DNA from 4 places in the Xanthobacter sp. AM11 genome. Region 1 is predicted to be linked to each of the others. Evidence: predicted binding sites of a transcription regulator. Region 1 holds the regulator's gene; each other region holds the start of a gene.
The links. The regulator LexA, encoded in region 1, represses DNA repair genes until DNA is damaged. The targets are predictions, from matches to a motif close to TGTTCNNNNTGTGTTCNG.
Positions count from the first base shown of each region.

Region 2: ACI7BZ_RS03605 (YifB family Mg chelatase-like AAA ATPase) is a predicted target of LexA. The motif match lies at 2,409-2,426, and genes of this name have one in related genera.
Region 3: ACI7BZ_RS02800 (PA0069 family radical SAM protein) is a predicted target of LexA. The motif match lies at 2,820-2,837, and genes of this name have one in related genera.
Region 4: ACI7BZ_RS20360 (ATP-dependent helicase) is a predicted target of LexA. The motif match lies at 5,072-5,089, and genes of this name have one in related genera.

Region 1 is NZ_JBLAOA010000001.1:3,326,267-3,333,202, forward strand. It holds gene trpD (anthranilate phosphoribosyltransferase) at 1-926, shown strand, start outside; gene trpC (indole-3-glycerol phosphate synthase TrpC) at 923-1,714, shown strand; gene ACI7BZ_RS15210 (DUF2147 domain-containing protein) at 1,822-2,244, shown strand; gene moaC (cyclic pyranopterin monophosphate synthase MoaC) at 2,384-2,872, shown strand; gene ACI7BZ_RS15220 (molybdopterin molybdotransferase MoeA) at 2,935-4,149, shown strand; gene lexA (transcriptional repressor LexA) at 4,289-4,999, shown strand; gene ACI7BZ_RS15230 (ComEC/Rec2 family competence protein) at 5,019-6,936, opposite strand, start outside.
Region 2 is NZ_JBLAOA010000001.1:752,055-758,990, forward strand. It holds gene rsmI (16S rRNA (cytidine(1402)-2'-O)-methyltransferase) at 1-142, shown strand, start outside; gene ACI7BZ_RS03590 (YraN family protein) at 135-521, shown strand; gene gshB (glutathione synthase) at 591-1,535, shown strand; gene ACI7BZ_RS03600 (class I SAM-dependent methyltransferase) at 1,560-2,345, opposite strand; gene ACI7BZ_RS03605 (YifB family Mg chelatase-like AAA ATPase) at 2,486-4,018, shown strand; gene ACI7BZ_RS03610 (hypothetical protein) at 4,146-4,763, opposite strand; gene olsB (l-ornithine N(alpha)-acyltransferase) at 5,091-6,239, shown strand; gene arfB (alternative ribosome rescue aminoacyl-tRNA hydrolase ArfB) at 6,292-6,714, shown strand; gene recN (DNA repair protein RecN) at 6,832-6,936, opposite strand, start outside.
Region 3 is NZ_JBLAOA010000001.1:581,096-588,031, forward strand. It holds gene ACI7BZ_RS02780 (NAD(P)(+) transhydrogenase (Re/Si-specific) subunit beta) at 1-890, opposite strand, end outside; gene ACI7BZ_RS02785 (proton-translocating transhydrogenase family protein) at 901-1,356, opposite strand; gene ACI7BZ_RS02790 (Re/Si-specific NAD(P)(+) transhydrogenase subunit alpha) at 1,356-2,504, opposite strand; gene ACI7BZ_RS02795 (aa3-type cytochrome c oxidase subunit IV) at 2,539-2,691, opposite strand; gene ACI7BZ_RS02800 (PA0069 family radical SAM protein) at 2,938-4,179, shown strand; gene ACI7BZ_RS02805 (VOC family protein) at 4,233-4,694, shown strand; gene ACI7BZ_RS02810 (TetR/AcrR family transcriptional regulator) at 4,666-5,409, opposite strand; gene ACI7BZ_RS02815 (lipid kinase) at 5,923-6,858, shown strand; gene ACI7BZ_RS02820 (TerC family protein) at 6,858-6,936, shown strand, end outside.
Region 4 is NZ_JBLAOA010000001.1:4,435,066-4,442,001, reverse strand. It holds gene ACI7BZ_RS20375 (hypothetical protein) at 1-96, shown strand, start outside; gene ACI7BZ_RS20370 (50S ribosomal protein L11 methyltransferase) at 174-1,082, opposite strand; gene ACI7BZ_RS20365 (GGDEF domain-containing protein) at 1,119-2,372, opposite strand; gene ACI7BZ_RS20360 (ATP-dependent helicase) at 2,554-5,001, opposite strand; gene ACI7BZ_RS20355 (cupin domain-containing protein) at 5,337-5,666, opposite strand; gene ACI7BZ_RS20350 (MFS transporter) at 5,839-6,936, opposite strand, start outside.

The DNA.
Region 1 (6,936 bases):
CCCAGATGGGCGCGCTGCTGATGGGGCTGCGCGTGCGCGGGGAGACGGTGGACGAGATCGCCGGGGCGGTGTCGGTCATGCGTGCCAAGATGCTGCCGGTGGAAGCCCCGCCCGAGGCGGTGGACGTGGTGGGCACGGGGGGCGACGCCTCCGGCTCCTACAACATCTCCACCTGCGCCTCCTTCATCGTGGCCGGCGCCGGCGTGCCGGTGGCCAAGCACGGCAACCGGGCCCTCTCCTCGAAGAGCGGCGCGGCGGACGTGCTCGTGGCGCTGGGCGTGCGCATCGACCTCGACCCGGCCGGCATCTCCCGCTGCATCGCCGAGGCCGGCATCGGCTTCATGTTCGCCCCCTCCCACCACCCGGCCATGAAGCATGTGGGGCCGACCCGGGTGGAACTGGGCACCCGCACCATCTTCAACCTCATCGGCCCGCTTTCGAACCCGGCCGGCGTGACGCGGCAGATGGTGGGCGTGTTCGCCAAATCCTGGATCGTGCCGCTGGCCGAGGTGCTGAAGACGCTGGGGTCGGAAAAGGCGTTCGTGGTGCACGGCTCGGACGGGCTGGACGAGATCACCATTTCCGGTGGAACCGACATCGCCATGCTGGACGAGGGCCGCATCCACACCTTCACCATCACCCCGGAGGACGTGGGCCTCACCCGCGCCCCGCCGGAGGCGCTGAAGGGGGGCGACGCGCAGCACAATGCGAAGGCCCTGCGCGCGGTGCTCGACGGCGCCCCGGGCGCCTATCGCGACGTCTCCATCGTCAACGCCGCCGCGGCCCTGGTGGTGGCTGGCCGGGCGCACGACCTGAAGGACGGGGTGGAGCAGGCGCGGGTGAGCCTCGACACTGGCTCCGCCCGTGCCCGGCTGGAGCATTTGGTGGCCATATCCGAGAAAGTGGCGCCGGAGGCGGCCCAATGAGCGACATCCTGACCCGCATCGAAGCCTACAAGCGCGAGGAGATCGCGGCGGCCAAGCGCGCCCATCCCCTGGCCGAGATCGAGGCTGCCGCCCGCTGCGCCCCGCGGGTGCGCCCGTTTGCCGGCGCCATCGCGCAGAGCCTGGCGGAGGGGCGCACCGCGCTCATCGCCGAAATCAAGAAGGCGAGCCCCTCCAAAGGCCTGATCCGCGAGGATTTCGACCCCCCGGCCCTGGCGCGCGCCTATGAACGCGGCGGCGCCACCTGCCTCTCCGTGCTCACCGACACGCCCTCCTTCCAGGGCGCGCCGGACTATCTGAAATCGGCCCGCGCGGTGGTGGGCCTGCCGGTGCTGCGCAAGGACTTCATGTACGACACCTATCAGGTGGCGGAAGCGCGGGCCTGGGGGGCGGACTGCATCCTCATCATCATGGCCGGGGTGGACGACGCCCTCGCCCGCGACCTGGCGGACGCCGCCGCCGCCTTCGGCATGGATGCCATCGTGGAGGTGCACGACGGCGCCGAGCTGGACCGCGCGCTGGCCTTGCCGTGCCGCCTCATCGGCATCAACAACCGCAATCTGCGCACCTTCGAGACCGCGCTGGAAACCTGCGAACAGCTCGCCGGCCGGGTGCCGGCGGACCGCATCGCCATCGGCGAGAGCGGCATCTTCACCCCGGCCGACGTGGCGCGGCTTGCCCGCGTGGGCATCGGCACCATCCTGGTGGGCGAGAGCCTGATGCGCCAGAAGGATGTCGCATCCGCTACCTCGCAGCTCATTGCGGGTTAGGCTTGCCGTATACGTGAAGTTCCGCCTTAATGGAGAGGATGGCCCGCCACGAGGCCATGCCGCGCGCCGGTGGAAACTGCCCGGTTCGCTCTCCAGGGAGGAGTTTCATGCACATGCGTCTTCTTGTTGCCTTCGTTGCGCTCGGATTGGCCGGGGTGGGGCCGGCATGTGCCGCCGATCCCACCGGCCTGTGGCTGACTCCCAGCCGCAACGGGCAGGTGGAGATCTCCAAGTGCGGCGCCAGCCTCTGCGGCCGCCTCGTCTCCTCGGACGGGCTCAAGGCCGATCCGGGCCTGAAGGACGTGAACAACGCCAATGCCAAGCTGCGCGACCGCCCGCTGAAGAATGTCACCATCCTCACCGGTTTCTCCGGCGGGCCGAAGGAGTGGACCGGCGGCAGCATCTACAATGCCGAGGACGGCAAGACCTACTCCGGCTCGATCACCCTTGATGGCGACAATGCGCTGAAGCTGCGCGGATGCGTGGTGGCCCCGCTCTGCAAGACGCAGACCTGGACCCGCCTGCGCTGACGCGCGCTCCCCTCTGACGCGGCGGGGGCGGGCCTCCGGCCCCGCCGCCGGAAAAAGCGGCGCCCCAAGGTGGACAGGGCCGGCGGCTGGCGCCATCTTCCCGACATCTGAATGCGATTCCGGGGCGCACCGCACGGCCATGGCCAGCCTGACCCATCTGGACGACACGGGCGCCGCCCGCATGGTGGACGTGTCGGACAAGGCCGCCACCACCCGCGAGGCCCTCGCCGAGGGGCGCGTCGTCATGGCGCCGGCCACGCTGGAGCTCATTGTTTCCGGCAATGCCAAGAAGGGCGACGTGCTCGGCGTCGCGCGCATCGCCGGCATCATGGCCGCCAAGCGCACCCATGAGCTCATTCCCCTGTGCCACCCCCTGATGCTGGCCAAGGTGGAGGTGGAGATCGCCGCCGCCCCCGCCCTGCCCGGCCTCACGGTGACCGCGCGGGTGAAGACCACCGGCCAGACCGGCGTGGAGATGGAGGCGCTCACCGCCGTCTCCGTCGCCTGCCTCACCATCTACGACATGGCCAAGGCCGCCGATCGTGGCATGCGGCTTGAAGGCATCCGGCTGGTGGAGAAATCCGGCGGGCGCAGCGGCCATTTCCGCGCCGATCCGCCGGCCGCGTGAGGCGGCGCGCCAGCCATGGAAGGATGCACGAGCGTGAACACCCCGAAGATGGACGCAGCGCCATGGCGCTGATGACGGTGGAGGAGGCCACCGGCCTCGTCATCGCCGGCGCCGCCGCCCTGGGGGTGGAGGAGGTGCCGGTTTCGGCCGCCACCGGGCGGGTGCTGGCGCGCGACCTCATCGCGCGGCGCACCCAGCCCCCCGCCGACATGTCGGCCATGGACGGCTATGCGGTGCGCGGCGCCGACATCGCCCAGATCCCGGCGCGGCTTTCCGTGATCGGCGAATCGGCCGCGGGCCGGCCGTTTGCCGGGCGCGTGGGGCCGGGCGAGGCGGTGCGCATCTTCACCGGCGCCGTGGTGCCGGAGGGGGCCGACACGGTGGTGATCCAGGAGAACACCAGCCGCGACGGCGACGTGGTGACCACGCTCCAGCCCACCGCCGCTTTGCGCAATGTGCGCCTGAAGGGCTGCGACTTCGCCGCCGGCACCGCCGGCCTGCGCGCCGGCCGCCGCCTCACCGGGCGCGACATCATGCTCGCCGCCGCCATGGACCATGCCCGGCTTCCCGTGGCCCGCCGCCCGCGGGTGGCGCTGATCCAGACCGGTGACGAACTGGTGCTGCCGGGTGAGGGCACCGGGGCGGACAGCGAGATCGTGGTGTCCAACGCCTTCGGCCTTGCGGCCCTGGCCCGGCGTGCCGGCGCGGAGGTGACCGACCTTGGCCTGGTGAAGGACGACCTGGCCGCCATCCGCGCCGTCGTGGCGCGGGCGTTGTCCGGCGAATTCGATCTCATGGTGTCCTCCGGCGGCGCCTCGGTGGGCGACCACGACCTCATGGCCCCCGCCTTGCGCGCGGAAGGCGTGGATCTCTCGGTGCACAAGATCGCGCTGCGGCCCGGCAAGCCGCTGATGTTCGGCGACCGCGCCGGCGTGCGGGTGCTGGGGCTGCCGGGCAATCCGGTGTCCTCGCACGTGTGCGCCCTCACCTTCCTGGCGCCCCTGCTGCGGGCCATGCAGGGAGACCTTTCGCCCGGGCCGCAGACCGCGCCGGCGCGGCTGGCGGTGGATGTGCCGGCCAATGACGTGCGCCGCGACTTCATGCGCGCCCGCATGGCCCGCGCCGCCGACGGCGCGGTGCATGTGACGCCCTTCCCCTCCCAGGACAGCGCCATGCTGAGCGTGCTGGCGGCGGCCGACTGCCTGCTGATCCGCCCGCCCTTCGCCCCGGCCGGCCGCGCCGGCGACCCCTGCGAGATCATCCCGCTGGACGACTGAAGTGTGCCGGCGGCGGCCTTTACGCCATCTTCACCCCTTGCGGAACACAAAAGGAACGGATATTACGTGTTCATGATTTGTTTCGGTTTTCCGCAGGTGGGTTGCGGGGCCGGGACAGGCGCTGAGACGGGGGCGGACAATGTTGACGCGCAAGCAATACGACCTTCTGCGCTTCATTCACGAGCGGCTGAAGGAAACCGGCGTTCCCCCTTCCTTCGACGAGATGAAGGAGGCGCTGGACCTGCGCTCCAAGTCCGGCATCCACCGCCTCATCACCGCACTGGAAGAGCGCGGCTTCATCCGCCGCCTGCCCAACCGCGCACGGGCGCTTGAGGTGGTGCGCCTGCCGGACAGCGTGGCGCCCGGCCTCGCCTCCGCCCGCGCCGCCGGCCGCGGCTTCTCCCCCTCCGTCATCGAGGGCAGCCTTGGGCGGGTCCGCCCCGCAACCGAGGACGAGGAGGGCAGCCAGACGGTCACGGTGCCGGTGATGGGCCGCATCGCCGCCGGTACCCCCATCTCCGCCATCCAGAGCCGCAGCCACAATTTGAACATCCCGCCGGAAATGCTGGGGTCGGGCGAGCATTTCGCCCTTGAGGTGCGCGGCGACAGCATGATCGAGGCCGGCATCCTGGACGGCGACACGGTGCTCATCCGCAAATGCGATTCCGCCGACACCGGGGACATCGTGGTGGCCCTCGTGGACGACGAGGAGGCCACCCTGAAGCGCCTGCGCAAGAAGGGCGCCTCCATCGCGCTGGAGGCGGCGAACCCCTCCTATGAAACCCGCATCTTCGGCCCCGACCGCGTGCGCATCCAGGGCCGCCTCGTGGGGCTGATGCGCCGCTACTGAGGCGCCCGCCGCTCCCGGCTCATTCCATCCACGCGTCCGCCTGCATCGCGTTTTCCGCGGGTCTCCCGTCCGGTGGCCCGAGTTCCGCCGGTTCGTCTGGCGCTGCCGTGGCCTCCGGCTCCGGCGGCAGGGGCGGCATCCAGGGGCGCTGCACCCGGCGCGTGCGCGTGGGCTCCATGTGCCAGCCATTGTCGCGGAAGTAGAAGGCCTGGGTGCCGGTGCGGGCCAGCAGCGCCGGCGTCAGCACCTGCGCCGGGCAGTCGCCCGGCGGCGTCTCGCGGGTGACCACCAGGCGCGCGTTCAGGCAGTCCGCCTCCAGCCCTTCCGCCCGCTGCGACACGGCCAGCGTGCCGCCCCCCGGCAGCGGCGCGGTGCAGCCCTCCCCATCGCAGGTGAATCCCGCGGCAAGCTCCCCCGCCCGGGCGGTGCGGCGGTCGCCCTCCCGGGTCAGCCACTGCTCGGCCACCAGGCGGTTGGTGCGGGCCCCGAGGATGGAGAGCCGCCCGTCCGCGCCGCGCACCGCCACCGTCTGCGCATCGCTGGCCACCAACAGGTCCGGCCGCGGGGCGGGACCGGCGGTGGCGAGGGCGAAGCCGAGGGGCAGGAGCGCCACCAGCGCCGCCGCCCCGCGCAGGAGGCACAGGCCGAGCAGCGCCAGGCTGAGGCCGGCGAGGGTCGCGCCCCCCACCCATGCCGCCCGCATGTCCGCCCCCGGCAAACCGGCGATATGATCGGAAACCGCCACCATGATCTCGATTCCCAGCCCCATCACCGGCCAGGCGAGATGGTCGAACCCGAACGGCATCAAGAGCACGCCGACGAGGCCGAACGGCATCACCAGGAACGACACGGCCGGCATGGCGGCAAGGTTGGCCAGGAGGCCGTAGGGCGCCACGCGCTGGAAATGGAACATGCCGTAGGGCGCCGTCGCCAGCCCCGCCACCACGGCGGTGAGCGCCGTGCCGCCCACCAGCACCGCCACCCACACCGCCGCCTGCCCCGCCAATCCATCCGGCCGCGGCAGCGCCCGCAGCGGCCGCAGCCGCTCATAGGCCGCCACCAGGGCGAGGGTGGCGGCGAACGACATCTGCGTGCCCGGCTCCAGCACCGCCTCAGGGGTGAGGGCCAGCACCACCACCGCCGCCACGCCCACCGTGCGCAGGGTGAGGGCCGGCCGCCCCGCCATCACCCCCGCCAGAACCAGGGCGGTCATCACGAACGAGCGCTGGGCCGGCACGTCATTGCCCGAGAGCACCAGATAGGCCGCGCTTCCGGCCAGCGCGGCCGCCGCCGCAAGGGACTTGATGGGAAAGCCCAGGGCGAGCCCCGGCCCCAGTGCCAGGGCGCCGCGCACCAGCGCGAACAGGGTTCCCGCCACCAGCGCCATGTGCAGCCCGGAAATGGACAGGATGTGCGTGAGCCCCGACACGCGCATGCTCTCTTCCACCTCCGGTGCGATGGCCGATCGGTCCCCCGCCACCAGGGCCACGGCGATTTCCGCCGGCGTGCCCGTCAGGGAGGCGCGAATGCGGCGGGCGAGGCCGTCGCGGGCGGCATCCACCAGCATGGCCAGCTTGACGGACACGGGCGCTGCGCCGCCCGGGTCCGGCCTCGGCCGGCCCAGGCCGTATCCCACGGCGTCGATGCCGCGAAACCAGGGGCCGCGGCCGAAATCGTGGGCGCCGGGCATGGCTGGACCGAGGGGCGGCAGCAGGCGGGCGAGCTGGCTCACCCGCGCGCCCACCGGCGGCGCCCAGCCCCGGCGCAAAGTGAGGCGGACCAGAGCGGGGGCGGGATGAAGCCCGCGCACGGCGCCGCCGTCGAGCCGCAGCAGAATGCGGTCGCCGGTGGTGCGATGCTCCACCTTCTCCACGAAGCCCACGAGCCGCACCGGACCCGCCGGCGCCGCGATGGCCTCCCGCGCCACCAAGGCGGTG
Region 2 (6,936 bases), 2.6 Mb from region 1:
CGCCCTGAAGGACAGCTCGCTGAAGGATGCGGTGGCCACCGTCACCGGCCTGACCGGGCGGCCGAAGCGGGAGGTCTACGCCCGCGCCCTCGCCCTGACCGAAGGTCGCGCCGGCACCGCCCCGCCCGACGGCGATGACTGAACCGGCGCCCCCGGACAAGCTGAAGCGCCGGGCGGCCCATGCGCGCGGCCTCGCCGCGGAGGCGCGCGCGGCGGCCCTGCTTACCGCACTGGGCTTCGCCGTTCTGGCGCAACGGGTGCGCACCCCTGCGGGGGAGATCGACCTCATCGTGCGCCGGGATGATCTTCTCGTGTTTTGCGAGGTGAAGCTGCGGGCGGACCTGGCCGGCGCCGCCTTCTCGCTGCAGCCGCGCCAGCGCCGCCGCATTGCCGCCGCCGCCGAGGCCTTCCTCGCCGCGCACCCTGAATTGTGCCATCTGGACATGCGCTTCGACGTGGTGCTGCTGGCCCGCACCGGCGCGGCCGAGCACCTCGCCGGGGCGTTCGAGCTGGAGACCTGATGCGGGTGGCGGGGTGCGCCCGGCGGCTGTAGATAAAGGCGAAGCCCCAGCCGGGCGCCGGAGATTGCCATGGCCCTCAAGGTCGCGGTCCAGATGGACCACATTGCCAACATCAACGTTGCGGGCGATTCCACCTTCGCCCTTCTGCTGGAAGCACAGGCCCGGGGCCATGCGCTGTTCCACTACACCCCCGACCGCATGGCCATGCGCGACGGCACCATCTTCGCTACCGTGGAGCCGCTGGCGGTGAAGGACGAGGCGGGGGCGCATTTCACCCTGGGGGAGAAGCAGCGCATCGCCCTGTCGCAGATGGATGTGGTGCTGATGCGCCAGGACCCGCCCTTCGACATGGCCTATGTGACCGCCACGCACCTGCTGGAGCGCATCCACCCCGGCACATTGGTGGTGAACGACCCCGCTTATGTGCGCAACGCGCCGGAGAAGATCTTCGTCACCGAATTTCCCGAGTTGATGCCGCCCACCCTGATTTCCCGCGACCTTGAGGAAATCAAGGCGTTCCGCGCGGAGTTCGGCGACGTGGTGATGAAGCCGCTCTACGGCAACGGCGGCGCCGCCGTGTTCCGCCTTGCCGCCGACGACCTCAATTTCGGCTCGCTCTACGATTTGTTCTCCACCACCTTCCGCGAGCCCTGGGTGATCCAGCGCTTCCTGCCGGCGGTGAAGCATGGCGACAAGCGCATCATCCTCGTAGACGGCGAGGCGGCGGGGGCGGTGAACCGGGTGCCCAGCGAAGGCGACCTGCGCTCCAACATGGTGCGCGGCGGCGCGGCGCGCCCCACCGACCTCACCGACCGGGAGCTGGAGATCTGCGCCCGCATCGGCCCGTCCCTGAAGCGGATGGGGCTCATCTTCGTGGGCATCGACGTGATCGACGGCAACCTCACCGAGATCAACGTGACCTCCCCCACGGGCCTGCGCGCCATCAAGCGCCTCGGCGGGCCGGACATCGCCGCGCAGATCTGGGACCGGATCGAGGAAAAGCGCGCCGGCTGATCCTTCGGCCGGCGGCCGCGGCCCTCAACCCGCCTCCAGTTCCAGCGTCATGGTATCGAGGGTGAAGGAGCCGTCCGCCTCGACCTCGAAATGCGCCGCCACGTCGGCGGCCGCTCCGGCGAACAGGGAGCGGATCGCCGCCACGTGCAGCTCCGGTGTGCGGATGCGCGCCACCCAGGCGGAAAATTCGAGCCTGAGCCGCCGCCGCGCCAGGCGCATGGGCCGCAGCCCCGCCGCTTCGGCGAAGGCCACCCATTCCGCTTCGCTGTAATCGCGCCCATGGGAGGGATCGCGCAGCAGCTCCACCGCCTGCAGAAAGCTGTCCGCCACCGGCCAGTCGGGAGCCACCACGTCCATCATCACCGCCAGGCCGCCGTCCTTCAGCACGCGGCGCACGTCCCGCAGCGCCGCCGGCACGTCGCGCCAATGGTGGGCGCTGAAGCGCGAGGCGACCACATCGAAGCTGGCGTCGGCAAAGGGCAGCTGCTCCGCTACCCCCTGACGGGTGCGGATGTTGCCGAGGACGCGCCGCTCCGCCTCGGCCTCCACCGCCGCGAGCATGTCGGCGGAGAGGTCGTAGGCCACCACCTCTCCCGCCAGCGGGGCGGCACAGAAGCTCACATGGCCGCCGCCGCAGCCGAGATCCAGCAGGCGCGCCGGACGCACCTCGGCAAGAAGGGCGCCGAGCGCATCCAGGTCCGCCCCCCGGGCATGGACGGCGCTGGCCACATAGGCCGCAGCCTGGGGGCCAAACATCTGCGCCACATGGCTTTCATGGCTCAAGGGCCCGCTTCCGCCGCTCGCCGTCATGGCCTGTCTCCCGCATCGCAGCCGCCGCAGCATAGCCAGCCGAAAGGCGGGCGCAACATAAATTGTTCCGCTTTCGTTCTTGCGGCCGATGCCCGGCTCCGTTACCGTGGGTTGCGGTTGGGTTCGGCGGGGGCAGGGCAGTGATCCAGCGGGTGGCAACGGTGGCATTCGAGGGGGTGGAGGCCCGCCCCGTGGATGTGCAGGTGCACGTGGCGGCCGGCCTGCCCGCCTTCACCATCGTCGGCCTGCCGGACAAGGCGGTGACCGAAGCGAAGGAGCGCGTGCGCGCCGCCCTCATCGCCTCCGGCCTGGCCCTTCCGGCCCGGCGCATCACGGTCAATCTCGCGCCCGCGGACCTGCCCAAGGAAGGCTCCCACTACGATCTTCCCATCGCGCTCGGCCTCATGGCCGCCATCGGCGCCATTCCGCCCGATGCACTCATGGGGTTCACGGTGGTGGGGGAACTGGCGCTGGACGGGGCCATCGCCGCCGTGGCCGGCGTGCTGCCGGCCGCCATCGGCGCCAATGCCCGCGGCCATGGCCTCATCTGCCCGGCGCCGTGCGGCGCGGAGGCCGCCTGGGCCAGCCCGGAGATGGAGATCCTGGCTCCTGCCTCCCTGGTCCAGCTCGCCAACCACATGTCCGGCCGCCAGGTGATGGGCCGGCCCGAACCACGGATGAAGCCGGCCGGGGAAGCCATGCTCGACCTCAGGGATGTGAAGGGACAGGAAACCGCCAAGCGGGCGCTGGAGGTGGCGGCCGCCGGCGGGCACAATCTCATCTTCGTCGGGCCGCCCGGTGCCGGCAAATCCATGCTGGCCCAGCGGCTGCCCTCCATCCTGCCGCCGCTGTCGCCGGCCGAGATGCTGGACGTGTCCATGATCGCCTCGGTGGCTGGGCGGATCGAGGACGGCGCCCTCATGGACCGCCGCCCGTTCCGCGCGCCCCACCATTCCGCCAGCATGGCCGCCATGGTGGGCGGCGGCGCCAAGGCCAAGCCCGGCGAGGTGTCGCTGGCGCACAATGGCGTGCTGTTTCTCGACGAACTGCCGGAATTCTCGCCGCAGGTGCTCGATTCCCTGCGCCAGCCGCTGGAGACGGGGGAGGTGCTCATCGCCCGGGCCAACCACCGCGTCACCTATCCTGCGCGCTTCCAGCTCATCGCGGCCATGAACCCCTGCCGCTGCGGGCGGGCCGGAGAGCCCGGCTTCACCTGCAAGCGCGGGCCGCGCTGCGCGGACGAATATCAGGCGCGGCTGTCGGGGCCCTTCCTCGACCGCATCGACCTGCATCTGGAGGTGCCGTCCGTATCCGCGTCCGATCTGGTTCTGCCCACGCCGACCGAGGGCTCCGCGGAGGTGGCCGCGCGGGTCGCCATGGCGCGGGAGATCCAGGCAGAGCGCTATGCCGCCTTGGGTCATCCGCGGGTGCGAACCAATGCCGAGGCCTCCGGGCCGCTGCTGGACCAGGTGGCCCGGCCCGACGCCGGCGGCGCGGCGCTGCTGAAGGATGCGGCAGACGCCATGCGCCTCACCGCCCGAGGCTATCACCGGGTGCTGAAGGTGGCCCGCACCCTCGCCGACCTCGACGGTGCCGAAGGCGTGGGCCGGCGGCACCTGGCCGAAGCCCTCGCCTATCGCGCCGCGGCCGACCGGCCGCGGGCGGCGGCCTGACACCGGCACCGGCAAGATGTCCATGCCGGCGCCGCAGGCAGCGGCCCCTGCCGGGGGCGAGGGGTCCGCGCCACCACCCCGGGCGCGCGACGCCCAGGAGAGCGGAACATCCCCCGCCGGCCCGGCCTCAGCGGATCGCGTTGATGGCAAGGCCTTCCAGATAGGTGATCTGTGCAAGGTCGCCCGGCCGCACGTTCTGCAGGTCGGCGAGCACCTTGTCGTTGGCCGCCTTCACCGTGCGCACGGCCCCGTCGAGCCCCTCGAAGGTGACGGTGCCCGCCGCCTTGTTCACATCCACGAAGATGGTGGTGAGGGTGACTTCGCGGACGCCGAAGCCTTCGGGCCAGCCCGGAAGCCCCGCATTGATGGCCACCTCCTTCATCACCTCGCCCGGCCGGCCCTGGTGCGCCTTGCCGAGGGCGGTAACGGCGCCCGGCGCCACGCGGATGATCAGCGTTTCGCCATTGCGAAAATAGCTCAGGTCGCCCAGCAGCAGCGGCGCGATCACCGCCCAGCGCCGGCCGCTCGGGTCCTCCAGCACCATGCGGCGGCTGGCCGGATCGGCCGAGACGAACTGCGCCTTGTAGGTGAGCACGGTGACCATCCCCGCGCCCTGGACCATCACCTGGTCCACCTCGACCGGCGTCGGCCGCGCCGGTGCCTGTGCCCTCACCGCCACGGACATGGGCAGGCACAGGCTCGCCCCCAGCACCGCCGTCACCGCCATTCGACGGATTGTCGTCATGATCACCCCCGGTAAGCCCACGCACCATCATGGCGCGTGGGCTGCCGTTAGCATCGCCCTCCCCCTCCGGCAAGGCGACGCGGCCCGCCGCGCCGGTGCGGCCATTGTCACAAAGGCGTTGGAAAACTATGGTGTTGGTTGCGGTCACATCCTGAGGCTGGCTCATGGCCGGCCAGGGATGGCACAGACCACCGGCGACGTCGGTCAACGCGCAACATATCGTCTTGGCGGAGCACCGCCCGTTCACGGTTCGCCGGCGCATGGCGTGCCGGGGTCGGAGAGCGGCGCGAAACCCGCCAGCGGCGGCCCGGGGAGGGGGTCGTTGCAATGAAACGCACCGGACAAACGGACCCCGGCTTCAACCTTCCCGCCCTCTTCGAGCGCGGGATGGACGTGGCGCGCGACTTCGCCAAGGATTTCGCACGCGACGGCTTCCCCCGCCGCGCCGAGGGGGAAGCCGTCCCGCGGCCGCCCCTGTTCGCTCCCGATTCGCCCTTTCCCGCCTTCTTCGAGAAGCTCGGCGCCAAGGGGATCGCCAACCGGCCCGCGGCCGCCAAGGCCGTTGCCGCAAAGCCCCCCTTCCCCGCGCCGCAGAAGCTGGTCACCGATTTCCGCGCCTATTCGGGCATCCGCCACCGGGACGCCCTGCCGCCGGACGACGACGGCCTGGTGCTTGGCCGGCTCGGCGCCCTGGAAGTGCGGCTCGCCCGCACCGCGCGCGACGTGCGGCGCGCCCAGCGCCTGCGCTACAAGGTGTTCTACGAGGAAATGTCCGCGGTGCCCGATGGCCCCACCCGCCTCGCCCGGCGCGACATGGACAGCTTCGACACCATTTGCGAGCACATCCTCGTGCTCGACCACGATGCGGGCAAGATGGTGCTGGGCCGGCGCAAGCCCAAGGTGGTCGGCACCTACCGCCTGCTGCGCCAGGAAGTGGCCATGCGCCACGGCGGCTTCTACACCCAGGGCGAATTCGACGTCAGTTCCGTCATCGCCGCCCACCCCGACCTCAAGTTCCTGGAGCTCGGCCGCTCCTGCGTGCTGAAGCCCTACCGCAACAAGCGCACGGTGGAGCTGCTCTGGCACGGGGTGTGGACCTATATCCTGCGCAACAAGATCGACGTGATGTTCGGCTGCGCCAGCCTGGAGGGCACCGATCCCGCCGCTTTGGCCCTGCCCCTCTCCTTCCTCAGCCACAATGCCCTCGCCCCCGAGGAATGGCGCGCCCGCGCCGTGGAGGGCCGGCACGTGGCCATGAACCGCATGGCCAAGGCGGAAATCAACCCCAAGGCCGCCCTGCAGGCCCTCCCCCCGCTGATCAAGGGCTATCTGCGGCTGGGGGGCTTTGTGGGCGACGGCGCAGTGGTGGACCACCAGTTCGGCACCACCGACGTGCTGATCATCCTGCCCGTCTCGGTCATCAGCCCGCGCTACGTGGAGCATTTCGGCCCCACCGCCAACCGGCACGCCATCTGAGCGCCCCGGCGCCCGGCTGGCCCCAGGACCGTCGGCGCCGGCGTCCCCCACCATGATCCAGATCACCCCCCGCATCGCCATTTCCGAAGACGAGATCGAGCTCGCCTTCGTGCGTGCATCGGGGCCGGGCGGGCAGAACGTCAACAAGGTTTCGAGCGCAGTGCAACTGCGCTTCAATGCGGTCGCCTCGCCGCATCTGCCCGAAGGGGTGAAGGCGCGCCTGTGGCGCCTCGCCGGCCGGCGCATGACCCAGGACGGGGTCATCATCATCCAGGCCCAGCGCTTCCGCACCCAGGAGCGGAACCGGGAAGACGCCATCGAGCGCCTCGTGGAGCTGATCCGCAGCGCCACGGTGGTGGCGCCGGTGCGCCGCCCCACGCGCCCCACCCTCGCCTCCAAGGAACGCCGGCTCGCCGCCAAGGAGCGCCGCGGCTCGGTCAAATCCCTGCGCCAGAACAAGCCCCCGGCCGATTGAACATCGCGCCGCGACCTTCCGCGCAGCGGACACCCGGCCGTGCGGGAGCGCCCAGTCTCTCCTGGAATAGGAGAGCGATTCACCGCTCACATGGATTCGATCTGATCGGATCGCGCCCTATTGCGCCGATTTGATCAGCCGGTCCGCCGCCGCGCGGGCTTCTGCCGTCACCGTGGCGCCGGCCAGCATGCGGGCGATCTCCTCCCGCCGCGTGGTGGGGGT
Region 3 (6,936 bases), 2.7 Mb from region 1:
TGCTTCACCGGGCGGGCTTCCGTCTGGCCACCGCCGCCGGCCGCGGCGGCATCGCCGCCGAAACCGCCGAGGATGACGGAGATGAAGGACCGGTTCATGCCCTTGCACATGATGTAGGACAGGATGGCACCCGAGGAGCCCACCAGCGCGCCGGTGATGATGAGCGCGGTGTTGCCCAGCGTGAAGCCGATGCCCGCCGCCGCCCAGCCCGAGTAGGAGTTCAGCATCGACACCACGACGGGCATGTCCGCGCCGCCGATGGGGATGATGAGCAGCCCGCCGAGCACCAGCGCCAGCGCGGTGATGATCCAGAACAGGGTGATGGAGCCGGTGAGCACGAAGGCCACCACCAGCACCAGCAGCAGCAGGGCGAGGCCGGCATTGATGAGGTGCCGCCCGGGCAGCATGATGGGCTTGCCCGACATGTTGCCGTTGAGCTTGGCGAAGGCGATGATCGACCCGGTGAAGGTGATGGCGCCGATGGCCACGCCCAGCGACATTTCAATCAGGCTGGAGACGTGCAGGTGCCCGGGATCGCCGATGCCGAAGGCGCGCGGCGCATAGAGCGCCGCGGCCGCCACCAGCACGGCGGCAAGGCCCACCAGCGAGTGGAAGGCGGCGACCAGCTGCGGCATCGCCGTCATGGCGATCCGCTTGGCCACCACCGCGCCGATGCCGCCGCCGATGGCGATGCCGGCGAGCACCAGCACCCAGCCGAACAGGTCGGATGGCGGCGACAGGGCGAGGGTGGTGAGGATGGCGATGCCCATGCCCACCATGCCGAACAGGTTGCCCTGCCGCGAGGTGGTGGGATGGGAGAGGCCGCGCAGCGCCAGGATGAACAGGATGCCGGCGACGAGGTAGAGAAGGGCGGCGAGGTTCGCGTTCATGGTCCCCGCCTCACTTCTTCTTGGAGTACATGGCGAGCATCCGGCTGGTCACCATGAACCCGCCGAAGATGTTCACCGAGGCGAAGATGAGCGCGATGAAGCCGAAGATGCGCGCGCCCCAGGCGTGGCTGGAATCGCCGACCGTGGTGACCCCCACCGCCAGCAGCGCGCCCACCACGATCACCGAGGAGATGGCGTTGGTCACGCTCATCAGCGGCGTGTGCAGCGCCGGGGTGACCGACCACACCACGTAATAGCCCACGAACACCGCGAGCACGAAGATGGAGAGGCGGAACACGAAGGGGTCGATGGCCCCGCCGGTGGCCGCATGGGCGGCGGCGCCGAGGGCGGTGGCCGCCTGGTCGGCATACATCTGGGCGGCCAGGGCCGCCTCCCGGGCGATCTCGGCAGCCACGCGGGCTTGGCTCGCGGCATCCGCCGCGGTCTGTGCAGAGGCGGGATTCATCAGGCCGCTCCCTCATTCTTGGGTGCGAAATTCGGATGCACGACGGCGCCGTCGCGGGTGAGGAGGGTGGCCTTGACCAGATCGTCGTCCCACTTCACGGCGAGCGCCTTGGTGGACTTGTCCACCATGGTCTCGAAGAAGTTGAAGAGGTTCTTGGCATAGAGCGGCGAGGTGGAGGCGGCGATGCGGCCGGGCACGTTGAGGTGGCCGACGATCTTCACGCCACCGATCTCCGCCACCTGGCCGGGCACCGCCCCTTCCACGTTGCCGCCGCGCTCCACCGCGAGGTCGACGATGACCGAACCCGGTTTCATGGAGGCCACCATCGCCGCCGAGATCAGGCGCGGCGCGGGCCGGCCGGGGATCAAGGCGGTGGTGATCACGATGTCCTGCTTCTTCACGTGCTCGGCGACGAGGGCGGCCTGCTTGGCCTGGTATTCCGCCGACATGGGCTTGGCGTAGCCGGCCGCGGTCTCGGCCTGCTTGAACTCCTCGTCCTCCACCGCGATGAACTTGGCGCCCAGCGAGGCCACCTGCTCCTTGGCGGCGGGGCGCACGTCGGTTGCGGTCACGATGGCGCCGAGGCGGCGCGCGGTGGCGATGGCCTGCAGGCCCGCCACGCCCGCGCCCATGATGAAGACGCGCGCGGCCGGAACAGTGCCGGCGGCGGTCATCATCTGCGGCAGGGCGCGGTTGAATTCCGCGGCGGCATCGATGACCGCGCGATAGCCGGCAAGGTTGGCCTGGGAGGACAGCACGTCCATCACCTGGGCGCGGGTGATGCGGGGCATCAGCTCCATGGCGAAGGCCGAGACCCCGAAGCGGGCAAGGTCCGCCAGGGCCGCGTCGTTGCCGTAGGGGTCCATGATGGCGAGCACCAGCGCGCCGGGCTTGTACAACGAAAGTTCGGCTTCCGTCGGACGGCGAACCTTGAGTACCACTTCAGCGCCGTAGAGCGCATCCGCCGCGTCGGGCGAAATGGTGGCGCCGGCAGCGACATAGTCGGCATCGAGGATGCCGGACTTCACGCCCGCACCCGTCTCGACCGCCACCGTGGCGCCGAGAGCGAGCAGACGCTTCACCGTATCCGGAGTCGCAGCGACCCGCGGCTCGCCGAGATCTACCTCGGCGGGGACAGCGATTTTCATCAGAGATGTCTCCGTTACTCTGGCCCGTCCGGGCTCAGAGGAGGAAGATCCACATGAGGACGAGCAAGGCCGCGGCACCGATCGTGCCCCATTTGGCCAGGCTGGTGAAAAGGGCGTAGGTGCGCTCGTGCTCGGCGTAATCGTTGCCGTCGGCAATGGCGTATTCGATCGTGGCGTGTTCAGCCATCTTTTCCCCCTTCGCTCAGCGTCGCCCTTGGCGTTTACCGGAGATGCAAATATCTGGCAACTGCCCTTTGGCGTACAATATTCCAGATGATCTGCAGCGGCCGGGGACAAGGAATAAACCGGGAACGATGTTCTTGTTTTGTTTCTTTTGCGGTGGTAGTTTTCGGGCATGAACCTGCGCCTCGATTCTCCCTCACCGCCCCCGCGCCCGCCCGCTGCGCGCCGTGAGCCGGCAGCTGCCGGCGAGATGCCGCGCGCCAAGCGGCCGGCCCGGACCGAGACGCCGGACGCAACCCCCGACCGCCACGCACCAAAACGCACTGCCCGCGCCAAGCGGGTGCCGGACCTCGCCGCCGACCGGGTGGCCGTGCCGGCCCCCCACATCGCCCCCGGGTCCGGGGCGGACGAAGGCGAGACCCGCGTGGATGCGGCGCGACGTCGCGGCCGCGGCGCGCTCTCCAACACCTCCGGCCGGTTCGAGCCGGCGGCGCGGCTGGTGTTCGACGACGGCTGGCAGAGCCTGGAGGACCTGCCCCCCTTCCGCACCGAGGTGACGGAGGAGCGCGCGCGCACGGTCATCACCCGCAACCAGTCCCCCGACGTCGCCTTCGACCGGTCCATCAATGCCTACCGGGGGTGCGAGCACGGCTGCGTCTATTGTTTCGCCCGACCCACCCACGCCTATCACGGCCTTTCCGCCGGGCTTGATTTCGAGACGCGGCTGTTCGTGAAGCCCGACGCGCCGGAATTGCTGGCGCGCGAATTGTCGCACCCCTCCTATCGGCCCCGCGTCATCGCCATGGGCACCAATACGGACCCCTACCAGCCCATCGAGCGGCGCTACGAGGTGACCCGCCGCATCCTGGAGGTGCTGGCGGATTTCGGGCACCCGGTGGGCATCGTCACCAAATCGGGCCTGATCGCCCGCGACATCGACATCCTCGGTCCCATGGCGGAGCGCGGCCTCGTCAAGGTGGCCATCTCGGTCACCACGCTGGACCCGCATTTGGCGCGGATGATGGAGCCCCGCGCCGCCAGCCCCCATGTGCGGCTGGGCACCATCCGCCGCCTTGCCGATGCCGGCATTCCCACGGCGGTGCTCACCGCGCCGCTGGTTCCGGCCCTGAACGACATGGAGCTGGAGCGCATCCTCGACGCCGCAAAGGCCGCTGGCGCCAGCGAGGCCGGCTATGTCATGCTGCGCCTGCCGCTGGAGATCGCCGACCTGTTCCGCGAATGGCTGGTGGCCCATTTTCCCGACAAGGCGCGGCATGTGCTGGGGCTGATCCGCCAGATGCACGGCGGGAAGGATTATGATTCAACCTTCGGCAAGCGCCAGCGGGGCGAGGGGCCCTATGCCTGGACGGTGGGACGCCGCTTCGAGATCGCGGCCCGCCGGCTCGGCCTCGGCGGACGCGCCCTGAAGCTGACGACCGAGCATTTCCGCCACCCCAGGCCGGCAGCCGCGCAGCTCAGCCTGTTCGATTGACGCCGCGCCCCGCGCGGTACCGCCAGGCCACCAAGGCCGAGAAAGGAAGCACCATGCCCGCAGCCACCGCCCCTGCCTTCGGCCTTCACCTGGTGACCCTCGGCGTCGGCGACCTGGTGCGGGCCTGTGCCTTCTATGCCGCCATGGGGCTGGAGCGGCGCGACGCCTCGGCCGAAAGCGTCGCCTTCTTCGTCGCCGGAAACGTGCTGCTGAGCCTCTATCCCCGCCATCTCCTCGCCGAGGACGCGACAATCCCGGACGCCGGCGCGCCCGGCGGGTTCTCCGGCATCACCCTTGCGTGCAATGTCGCGCAGGCGGCGGACGTGGCCGCCGTCATCGCCCGCGCCGCAGCCGCAGGCGGGCGGATGGTGAAGCCGGCGCAGGCCGTGTTCTGGGGCGGAACCAGCGGCTATTTCGCCGATCCCGACGGGCATATGTGGGAAGTGGCCCACAATCCATTCTTCCCGTTCGACCCGCAGGGGCGGCTTACCGTGCCGGACGCCCCCGGCACGTGAGCGCCCAGAGGGTGGCGGCCAGCCGCGCTGCATTGCGCTGCGGCTGGCGGTCCGTGCGGGCACCGTAGGCCCGCATGAAGACCCGCACAGCCCCCTTCACGGAGCGTTCCACCGCTGCCGGATCGAGCGCGTCGCTGGAGCCGATGAGGACAGGGGTCGTCACCCCGTCCTTGCACAGGGTGAGGAACTGGCTCGCCGCCTGCTCCACGTCCTCGATCTCCAGCACGCCCTGCTGCACCTTGGCGGCGAGATAGACCGACAGGCGCTTGATGCCCTCGCACGGCCCCGCCTGGAAGAAGCGCCGGCCGATATTCGGAAACTTACTGGAAATGGCGATGACGGTGCGCAGCAAGGCAATGTTGCTGGGGCGCAGTACCGCCTGGATGAAGGAAAAGCCGAGCTTTGTCAGGACGGCTTCCACATCCTCCCCGGCAAGATCAAGCACGAACATGCGTTCTGCTGTCTCGCTGCATTCGCTGTCCACCAACGCCGAAAACAGATCTTCCTTGTTCTCGAAATAGACGTAGAGGGTACCCTTGGAGACCCCGGCGGCGCGGGCAATATCGCCCATGCTGGCGGCATCGAAGCCGCGCTCGAAGAACACTTCCCGCGCCCCGGCCAGGATCTGGCTGCGCTTTTCGGGGTCCTGCCCGGCCCCGTGCCCGGCATCGCGGCCGTCCGCCAACCGTCCGGCAATGCCGGCGTCACAGCTCACGTCATTCATCTTCAACCGTCTCTTCCCCCCACCTTCGTTCTTGGGCGATGGCGGGGACCCGGCGCAAGCTGCGATGACGTTCGCCCCCTCATGGGACGCCGCCGTTGCATGCCAGCCACACATTGCACCACAGAAAATTGACCGAACCGTTCGGTACGCTCTTGCAATGCCCGAAGTCCTGCGCTAAATCAATGTTCATCGAACCGAACCGTTCGGTCAATCGCTTGGAACCGCAACCCAAGCGCTGATCGGACCTGAGGGAGGAGAGCAACGCCCCCGCTCTCCTCCCTTTTTCGTTTCCACCGCCTGGGCCCCTTCCGCAACGCGCCCCTATCGCTCCCTCGGCGCATCTGCGACATTCCGCCACAACCGCCTTGGCGGCGCCGGGACACCCCTTACCTTACCGGAACCGATCCGGGCCCCTCTGGCGCCGCTCCCGCTGCGCGATGTCGGATCACCGCGTGCTCAGCACTCTCCGGGATAGAGGCCCTCCATGATCGCATGTCCGGCTGCATGACCGCACCGCCTTTCCCCCGACGCCGCGCCCTTTTCCTCGCCAACCCCGGTGCCCGAAACGGCACCGCGCCGCTGGAGCGCGTGCGCGCGCTCTTGGCCGAACGGCTTGAGCTTGTGGACACGCCCTGGCCCGGTGCCCCCGGCCTCTCCAACCTCATCCGCGCCCGCGCCGGCGATGTGGACCTCGCCATCATCGGCGGCGGCGACGGAACGCTGAACGCCGCCGCCGCCGGCCTTTCCGACACCCGGCTGCCCCTCGGCATCCTGCCCCTGGGCACGGCCAACGATTTTGCCCGTACCCTCGCCATCCCCCTCGATCCGCTGGCTGCGGCGCGGCTGATCGTGACCGGCGCGCACCAGCCCATCGATCTGGGCGAGGTGAACGGGCATCCCTTCCTCAATGTGGCGAGCATCGGCTTTTCCGCCGATCTCGCCCGCGCCCTCACGCAGGAGGCCAAGCGCCGCTTCGGCGTGCTCGGCTACGCCCTCGTCGCCGCCCGCCTGCTGGTCCAGTCCCGCCTGTTCACCGCCTTCATCGAGCATGACGGAACGGTGGAAAAGGTGCGCACCCTGCAGGTCACCGTCGGCAACGGACGCCACTATGGCGGCGGCATGACGGTGGCCGACACCGCCACGGCAGACGACGGACGGCTGGATTTCTACAGCCTGGAGGTGGACCACTGGTGGCGCCTCCTCGCGCTCTTGCCCAGCCTGCGCCGCGGCACGCAGGGCCAGTGGAACGACGTGCGCGCCTTCCGCACCACGCAGGTGGTGGTGCGCACCAGCCGCCCCCGGGAGGTGAACACCGACGGCGAGCTCGTCACCTTCACCCCCGCCCATTTCACCGTGCGCCCCGCGGCAATCCGGGTCTACGCCCCGCCGCCGGACGCCGCCGCCTCCTCCACCAACCGCCCCACCAAAGGTGCCTCGTGATGGATTACCTCCTGCAACTCGCCGCAGACCCCGCCGCCTGGGTGGCCCTGGTGACGCTGGTGGCCATGGAAGTGGTGC
Region 4 (6,936 bases), 1.1 Mb from region 1:
CGGCTGATGGATGCCATCATTGCCGCCCGCACCGAGCAGGCGGAGCGTGAACTGTCCCGCTACGTGCAGGTGCACGGCCGCGACCCCATCGCCTGAGGTCGTCCGCTTCTTCCGACGTGCCCGCCTTTTTTCTTATGCCCGCCCCTCCTGGAGAGGGGCGGCGCTGAAGCGCCCTACCGCGGACGCCCGGCATCCGCGGCGAGGGTGAGGGTTGCCCATCCCTCCATATGCCTCTGGGAGACCAGACGCAGGCCCTGGCTGCGATAGGCGGCGAGGGCCGCCGGCACTTGGGCGGACAGGAGGCCGGACAGGACGATGCGGCCGCCCGGCGCCAGCAGGCGCCGCAGCGGGCGCGCCAGACGCTTCAGCGGCGGCAGCAGGATATTGGCGAGGATGAGGTCGTAGGGGCCTTTCTCGCCCAGCGTCCGGGCGCCGGCACCGGCGGCGTGTACCATGAGGATGCCCGGCGCCTGGTTCGCCCGCGCATTTGCCCGCGCCGTGCGCACCGCCACCGCATCGATGTCGCTTCCCACCACCCGGGTGTGGAACTGCCGCGCAGCGGCGATGGCCAGCACGCCGGTCCCCGTTCCCACATCCAGCACCCGCGCCGGGCGCCCCCGCCGCGCCGCATCGACGATGGCGCACAGGCAGCCCTGGGTGGTGCCGTGATGGCCGGTGCCGAAGGCGAGCGCCGCCTCGATCTCGATGCCGATGCAATGCCCGGGCACCCGCCCGCGATCATGGGCGCCGTGCACCACGAACGGCCCCACCTTCACCGGCGCGAGGCCTTCGAGGCTCGCCGCCACCCAATCCTTCTGCTCCACATCGCCGAAGGTGACGCCGGCGGCCAGTTCCGGCCCGGCGGCGATCTCCACCATTTCCTGCAGCCGCTCGGCATCGAAGGCCGCGCCGGCATAGACCTCCACTACCCATTCCGCGTCCGTGCGCTCGAAGTTCGCCACCGCCACCTCGGCCGGGTCGAACGTCTCGGAGATGAGGTCGGCGATGCGCTGCGCCTCGCGCCGCGGGGCGGCGACCCGCATCACATGGGTGGCGTCGTTGGGGGGCAGGCCTTCGAGCATGGGCGCGGCATCGTCCTTGAAAAAGTTCGGCGCGGATCAGGCGCCGGAGGCGCCCACCACCCGGTTGCGCCCGGCCGCCTTGGCCGCGTAAAGGCGCTTGTCGGCTGCATCAAGCAGTTCCGTCAAGGTCTCCCCGTCCTGCGGCGTGGTCGCAACGCCGATGGAGAGCGTCTGCAGCGCCACGCCCTCGGGCAAGATCGCGTCCGTGGTCCGCCGCGCCAGCATGGCGGCGAGCTGCAGCGCAGATGCATGGGGCACGCCGGGGGCGAACACCGCGAATTCATCGCCACCATAGCGCACCACATAGTCGCCCTGGCGCAGCACGTCGGTGAGTCCCTCGGCGAGGAGGCGCAGCACCGTGTCGCCGACGAGGTGGCCATGCCGGTCGTTCACGTCCTTGAAGTCGTCCACGTCCACCAGCAGCAGGCTCACCGGCCGGCCGGTGGTCTTGGCCACCGCCACCAGGTCGCGTCCCAGGGGTTCGAGCTGGCCACGGTGCAGCACATTGGTCAGCGGGTCGCGGCGGGAGGTCACCTCCAGGCGTTCATAGCGCTGGCGGTAGGTGAGGGCCTCGAAGATGTCGGAGAGGCGGCGGCGGTCCGGCGATCCGCGCACCTCGAAGCGGGCGAGGTAGAAGGCCAGCATCACTGCATAGAGACCAGCCGCGGCCAGCTTGCCCACCCATCCGCCGATGCCGGCCGAAACCGGCACCCCCATGGCGAGGTGGAGCACCCCGAAGAAGCCGATCTGGTCGAAGGTGAGGACCAGCGCGAGGGTCAGCCACAAAAGCAGCACCGGTGCCCGCCGCAGGTTCTGCGCCAGGCGCTCGTAGATGAGGATCATGGCGATGCAGTCGATGAACAGGAGCAGGGTGCTCCACACCATGAGCACGCCGAGCTGGTCCATGAACGAGAGGTCCCCCGGCGCCCCGGGGGCCGGCACCACATGGTGCTGCCGCAACAGGAAGACGAGGGCGAGCAGCAGCAGGTTTCCCAGCATCAGCCCATAGATGGGCTGGCGCGCCACAAGGGCATCCTCGCGGATGTAGACCAGAAGCAGCAGGGCGAGCTTGCCTGAGAACAACACCACGGAGCCGGGCGAGAGGGAAATGCCCAAAGGCAGCTGCACATAATAGGCGGCGGCCAGATAGGTCTCCATGAAATGAAGACTGCCGAGGGCGCAGAAGAACACGCCGAGGCCCAGCCGGTCGCGCAGCCGGAACAGGGCGAGCATGGCGCCGAAATAGACCAGCACCTCGACGACGAGCAGGAATATGTTCAAGGCGGCCATGGCGGCTCGGGTCAGGCAGCGGGAGAGGGCGTTCGCCGAAGCATCCCGGGAACAGGGGAAGCAGGGGACGAAGGCGCCAGCGGAACTCTACAGGCGAAACAGGGCCTCGTGCCAGGCATAACGGCCACGGCCACCGGCGCCTGACCGGCCCCTGCAGTGGTCATACGCACGGCGCGGGCCTTCAGACCTTCTCCACGAAGGTTTCGATCACCCGCTTTTCTCCGGCCTTGTCGAACTGCACCGTGAGCTTGTTGCCATCAATCCCGGTGATCTCGCCATAGCCGAACTTGATGTGAAACACCCGCTCGCCGGTCTTGAATGCGGACGGCGCGCCGGTGGAGGTGGCGATCAGCGTGCCCTCGATCACCATGGACCCGCGCCGGCCGGAGGCGCCGGCATCATAGCGCGCGCCGCCGCGTTCCGAGAAGCCGCCGCCGGACCCGCCCTCGCGCCCGCGCTGGTTCTGCGCCCGCTGCCAGCCGGGGGTGGAATAAGAGGAGGCGGCGAACGGCTCGGCCCGGTCGAACCGGCTTTGGCCATAGCTGTTGCCGCCATAGCTCGATCCGCCCCAGCCCGCCCCGCCGCGGCTCTCCTCCACCCGCACATGGGCATCGGGCAGCTCATCCAGGAAGCGGGAGGGCACGGTGGAATTCCACATGCCGTGGATGCGCCGGTTGGAGGCGAACCAGATGCGGGCCGAGGCCCGGGCGCGGGTGATGCCCACATAAGCGAGGCGGCGCTCCTCCTCCAGCCCGGCCTTGCCCTGGTCGTCCAGGGCCCGCTGGTGGGGAAACAGGCCCTCCTCCCAGCCGGGCAGGAACACGGTGTCGAACTCCAGCCCCTTGGCGGAATGCAGGGTCATCACCTGAACCGCATCCTCGCCGGCGCCGTTGTCGGCATCCATGACAAGGGAGATGTGCTCCAGGAAGCCGGGCAAATTCTCGAACGGCTCCATGGAGCGCACCAGCTCCTTCAGGTTTTCCAGCCGCCCCGCCGCTTCCGCCGAACGGTCCTTCTGCCACATCTCGGTGTAGCCGCTCTCGTCCAGCACGATCTCGGCCAGCTCGGTGTGGGAGAGGGTGCGCGCCTGCTCGCGCCAGCGATCGAAGCTCTCGATGAGGCCGCGCAGGGTGGCGCGCACCTTGGGTTTGAGCTCCTCGCTCTGGGTGAGGGCGCGGGCCGCTTCCTGCAGGGGCAGGCCGGCGGCGCGGGCCACGTCGTGCACCTGCTTCAGCGTGGCATCGCCGATGCCGCGCTTGGGCACGTTGACGATGCGCTCGAAGGCTAGGTCGTCGGCCGGCGAGTTCACGCAGCGCAGATAGGCCAGCGCATCGCGGATTTCCGCCCGCTCGTAGAAGCGCGGGCCGCCGATGACGCGGTAGGGCAGGCCGAGGGTGACGAAGCGGTCCTCGAACTCGCGCATCTGGAAGGAGGCGCGCACCAGGATGGCGATTTCCCGCAAGGGATGCCCGGCGCGCTGCAGCGCCTCGATCTCGTCCCCCACGGCGCGGGCCTCCTCGCCCGAATCCCAGGCGCCGGTGACGGTGACGTGCTCGCCCTCCTCGCCCTCGGAGAACAGGGTCTTGCCCAGCCGCCCCTCATTGTGGGCGATGAGGTGGGCGGCGGAGGCCAGGATGTGGCCGGTGGAGCGGTAGTTGCGTTCCAGGCGGATCACCTTGGCGCCGGGAAAGTCGCTCTCGAACCTGAGGATGTTGTCCACCTCGGCGCCGCGCCAGCCATAGATGGACTGGTCGTCGTCGCCCACGCAGCACACATTCTTCGAGCCCTGCGCCAGCAGCCGCAGCCAGAGATACTGCGCCACGTTGGTGTCCTGATACTCGTCCACCAGCAGATACTTGAAGCGCTTGTGATATTCGGCGAGCACGTCCGGGTTCTCGCGGAACAGGCGGATGCCTTCCAGGAGCAGATCGCCGAAATCCACCGCGTTCAGCGCCTTCAGCCGCGCCTGATAGGCGGCATAGAGCATGCCGCCCTTGCCGTTGGCGAAGACGGCGCCCTCGCCCACCGGCACGTCCTTCGGCGAGAGGCCGCGGTTCTTCCAGCTGTCGATGGTGGAGGCGAGCAGGCGCGCCGGCCAGCGCTTCTCGTCGATGTTTTCGGCGGCCAGCAACTGCTTCAGCAGGCGGATCTGGTCGTCGGTGTCGAGGATCGTGAAGCCCGATTTCAGCCCCACCAGCTCGTGGTGGCGCCGCAGGATGCGCACGCCGATGGAATGGAAGGTGCCGAGCCAGGGCATGCCTTCGATCTGGTCGCCCACCATGGCGTGGATGCGGTCCTTCATCTCCCGCGCCGCCTTGTTGGTGAAGGTCACCACCAGGATCTGCGAGGGGAAGGCCCGGCCCTGCGAGAGGATATGCGCCACACGGGCGGTGAGCACCCGTGTCTTGCCGGTGCCGGCGCCGGCCAGCACCAGGAGCGGGCCTTCCAGCGTCTCCACCGCCTCGCGCTGCTCCGGGTTGAGCCCGGCGAGATAGGAGCCTTCCGGCGCGGCGGGGGCGATGCCGGCGCGCGCGCGCGCGGCGATGCCGCCGGGCTTGAGGCCGGGAAGCGCGGGGGCGGCCTCATTCTGCCGGGGGTCGCGGCGGCGGGGGTCGAAGGGCGTGTTCAAAACGGGGGGTCTCGGGACGTGAGCCTGCAGTGTTGAATCACCAATCTGATTCAGCGATATGATTCTCTTGCAGAACAAAATGGCACCGCAGGGGCTCGATTGCGAGCGCTGCCGTTTCAGATGCCCGTCCGGTCCGGCACACGGACCCGCCGGCCGGCGCAGAAAAGCCCGCCGGTGGCGGGCTTTCGCCGGGTGGATGTGCGCTGTGCCCGCCGCGCTGGCTCACTGGCAGCCGCAGAGATAATTCTTCTCGTTGAGCGGCTTGTTGCCATAGGCGGTGATGCAGCTGGTGCTCCAGCTGGAGCGCAGGTTGAAGCCGGGGGAGGAAGGCCGGCTCAGGCGGCGGGTGCCTTCGGCAGGTGCACCACATAGAATTTGCGCACCGGCGTCACGCTCTTCCAGATGCCCTTGAAGCCGGAGGGAATGAGGAAGGCGGCGCCTGCCTCGTAGGTCTCGGTGTGCCCTGACGCATCGGTCAGTTCCACCGTGCCTTCGACGAGGACGCAGAATTCGTCCTCGTCATAGCTCACCTCGATCTCGGAGGGCTCGGAGGCCCAGAAGCCGGCGGAAAAGGCGCCGGTGCGGTCCTGATACCACTCGTGGACCGTGGTGGCGGCCTTTTCCAGCGCGGGCGCGGGATTGAAGCGGATGGAGCGGAGCGTCATGGCGTCCTTCCTTTCTAAGCATCTTCGAGCGTGAAAAGCCGTGTGCGAACGCAACGAGCCGGAGCGCGTCAATCCTCGTCGCCCCCCTTGTCCCGCCCCCCTTGTCCCGCGCCCCGCCGGCCGGGGCAAGGCCGGGAGGGGCCTGGCCCTGTGGAGGGGCCGGACCCGCCCGTCACCGGCCGGCGGGCCGGTGCTCCCGCACCCCCGCCACCAGGGCTGCGCCGAGGCTGAAGAACACCACCAGCACCGCCACCCCCGCCTTCTGGCTGCCGGTGGCGGCCGTCACCACCGCCACCGAGGTGGGCGCGGCAAAGGAGGTGATCTTGCCGGAGAGGGCGAACAGGCCGAAGCATTCGGCGAGGTTCTCCGCCGGGGCGAGGCGCACCAGAAGGGTGCGCGATGCCGCCTGGAGCGGCCCGGCCATCAGGCCGATGAGCAGGCCGAGGCCCACATAGACCTTCTCCGGCACGGTGCCGAACAGGCCGCTTCCGGGCGCCGTGGGCAGCAGGCCGAACAGCACCGCGTCGCGGTCCACCGACAACAGGCCGATGGCGGCGAAAAGCAGGGTGCCCAGCGCCGCGAGGATCACCGCGCGCGAGCCCAGCCGGTCGTCCAGCCAGCCCCCCGCCAGAGCCCCCGCGGTGCCGGTGAGGGTGAGCAGGATGCCGAAGATGCCGATCTCGATGGAGCCCCAGCCGAAGGTGCCGGCCGCATAGATGCCGCCGAACGCGAACAGGGCCACCAGCCCGTCGGCATAGACCATGTTGGCGAGGAGGAAGCGGGCCAGCACCGGGCGCGACTTCAGTTTCGGCAGCAGCGCCCGCATCTCGGCAAGGCCCGCCTTCACCGCCGCCTTCAGCGGCAGCGCCCTGGGCGCATCGGGCACGAAGGCGAACATGGGCAGCACCAGAACGGCGAACCACAGGGCGGTGAAGGGGCCGACGAAGCGGTCCCCCTCCCGCGCGGCGGCATCGAGGCCGAATGCCGGGGGCAGGCCCAGCAGGGTCAGTCCGGTTTCCGGCTGGGTGGCGAAGAAGGCGAGCATGAGCACCAGGGAAATAAGGCCGCCGAAATAGCCCGCGGCCCACCCCGCCCCGGACAGGCGCCCGAGGCGCTCCGGTGCCACCAGGCTCGGCATGATGGCATTGTTGAACACCGTGGCGAATTCCACGCCGATGGTGCCGAGGGCGAAGGCCGAGAGGATGAGCGGGATGCGCGCGGTGTTGCCCGGCTCGGCGAACCACAGCAGGCCGGCCCCGGCCATCAGCAT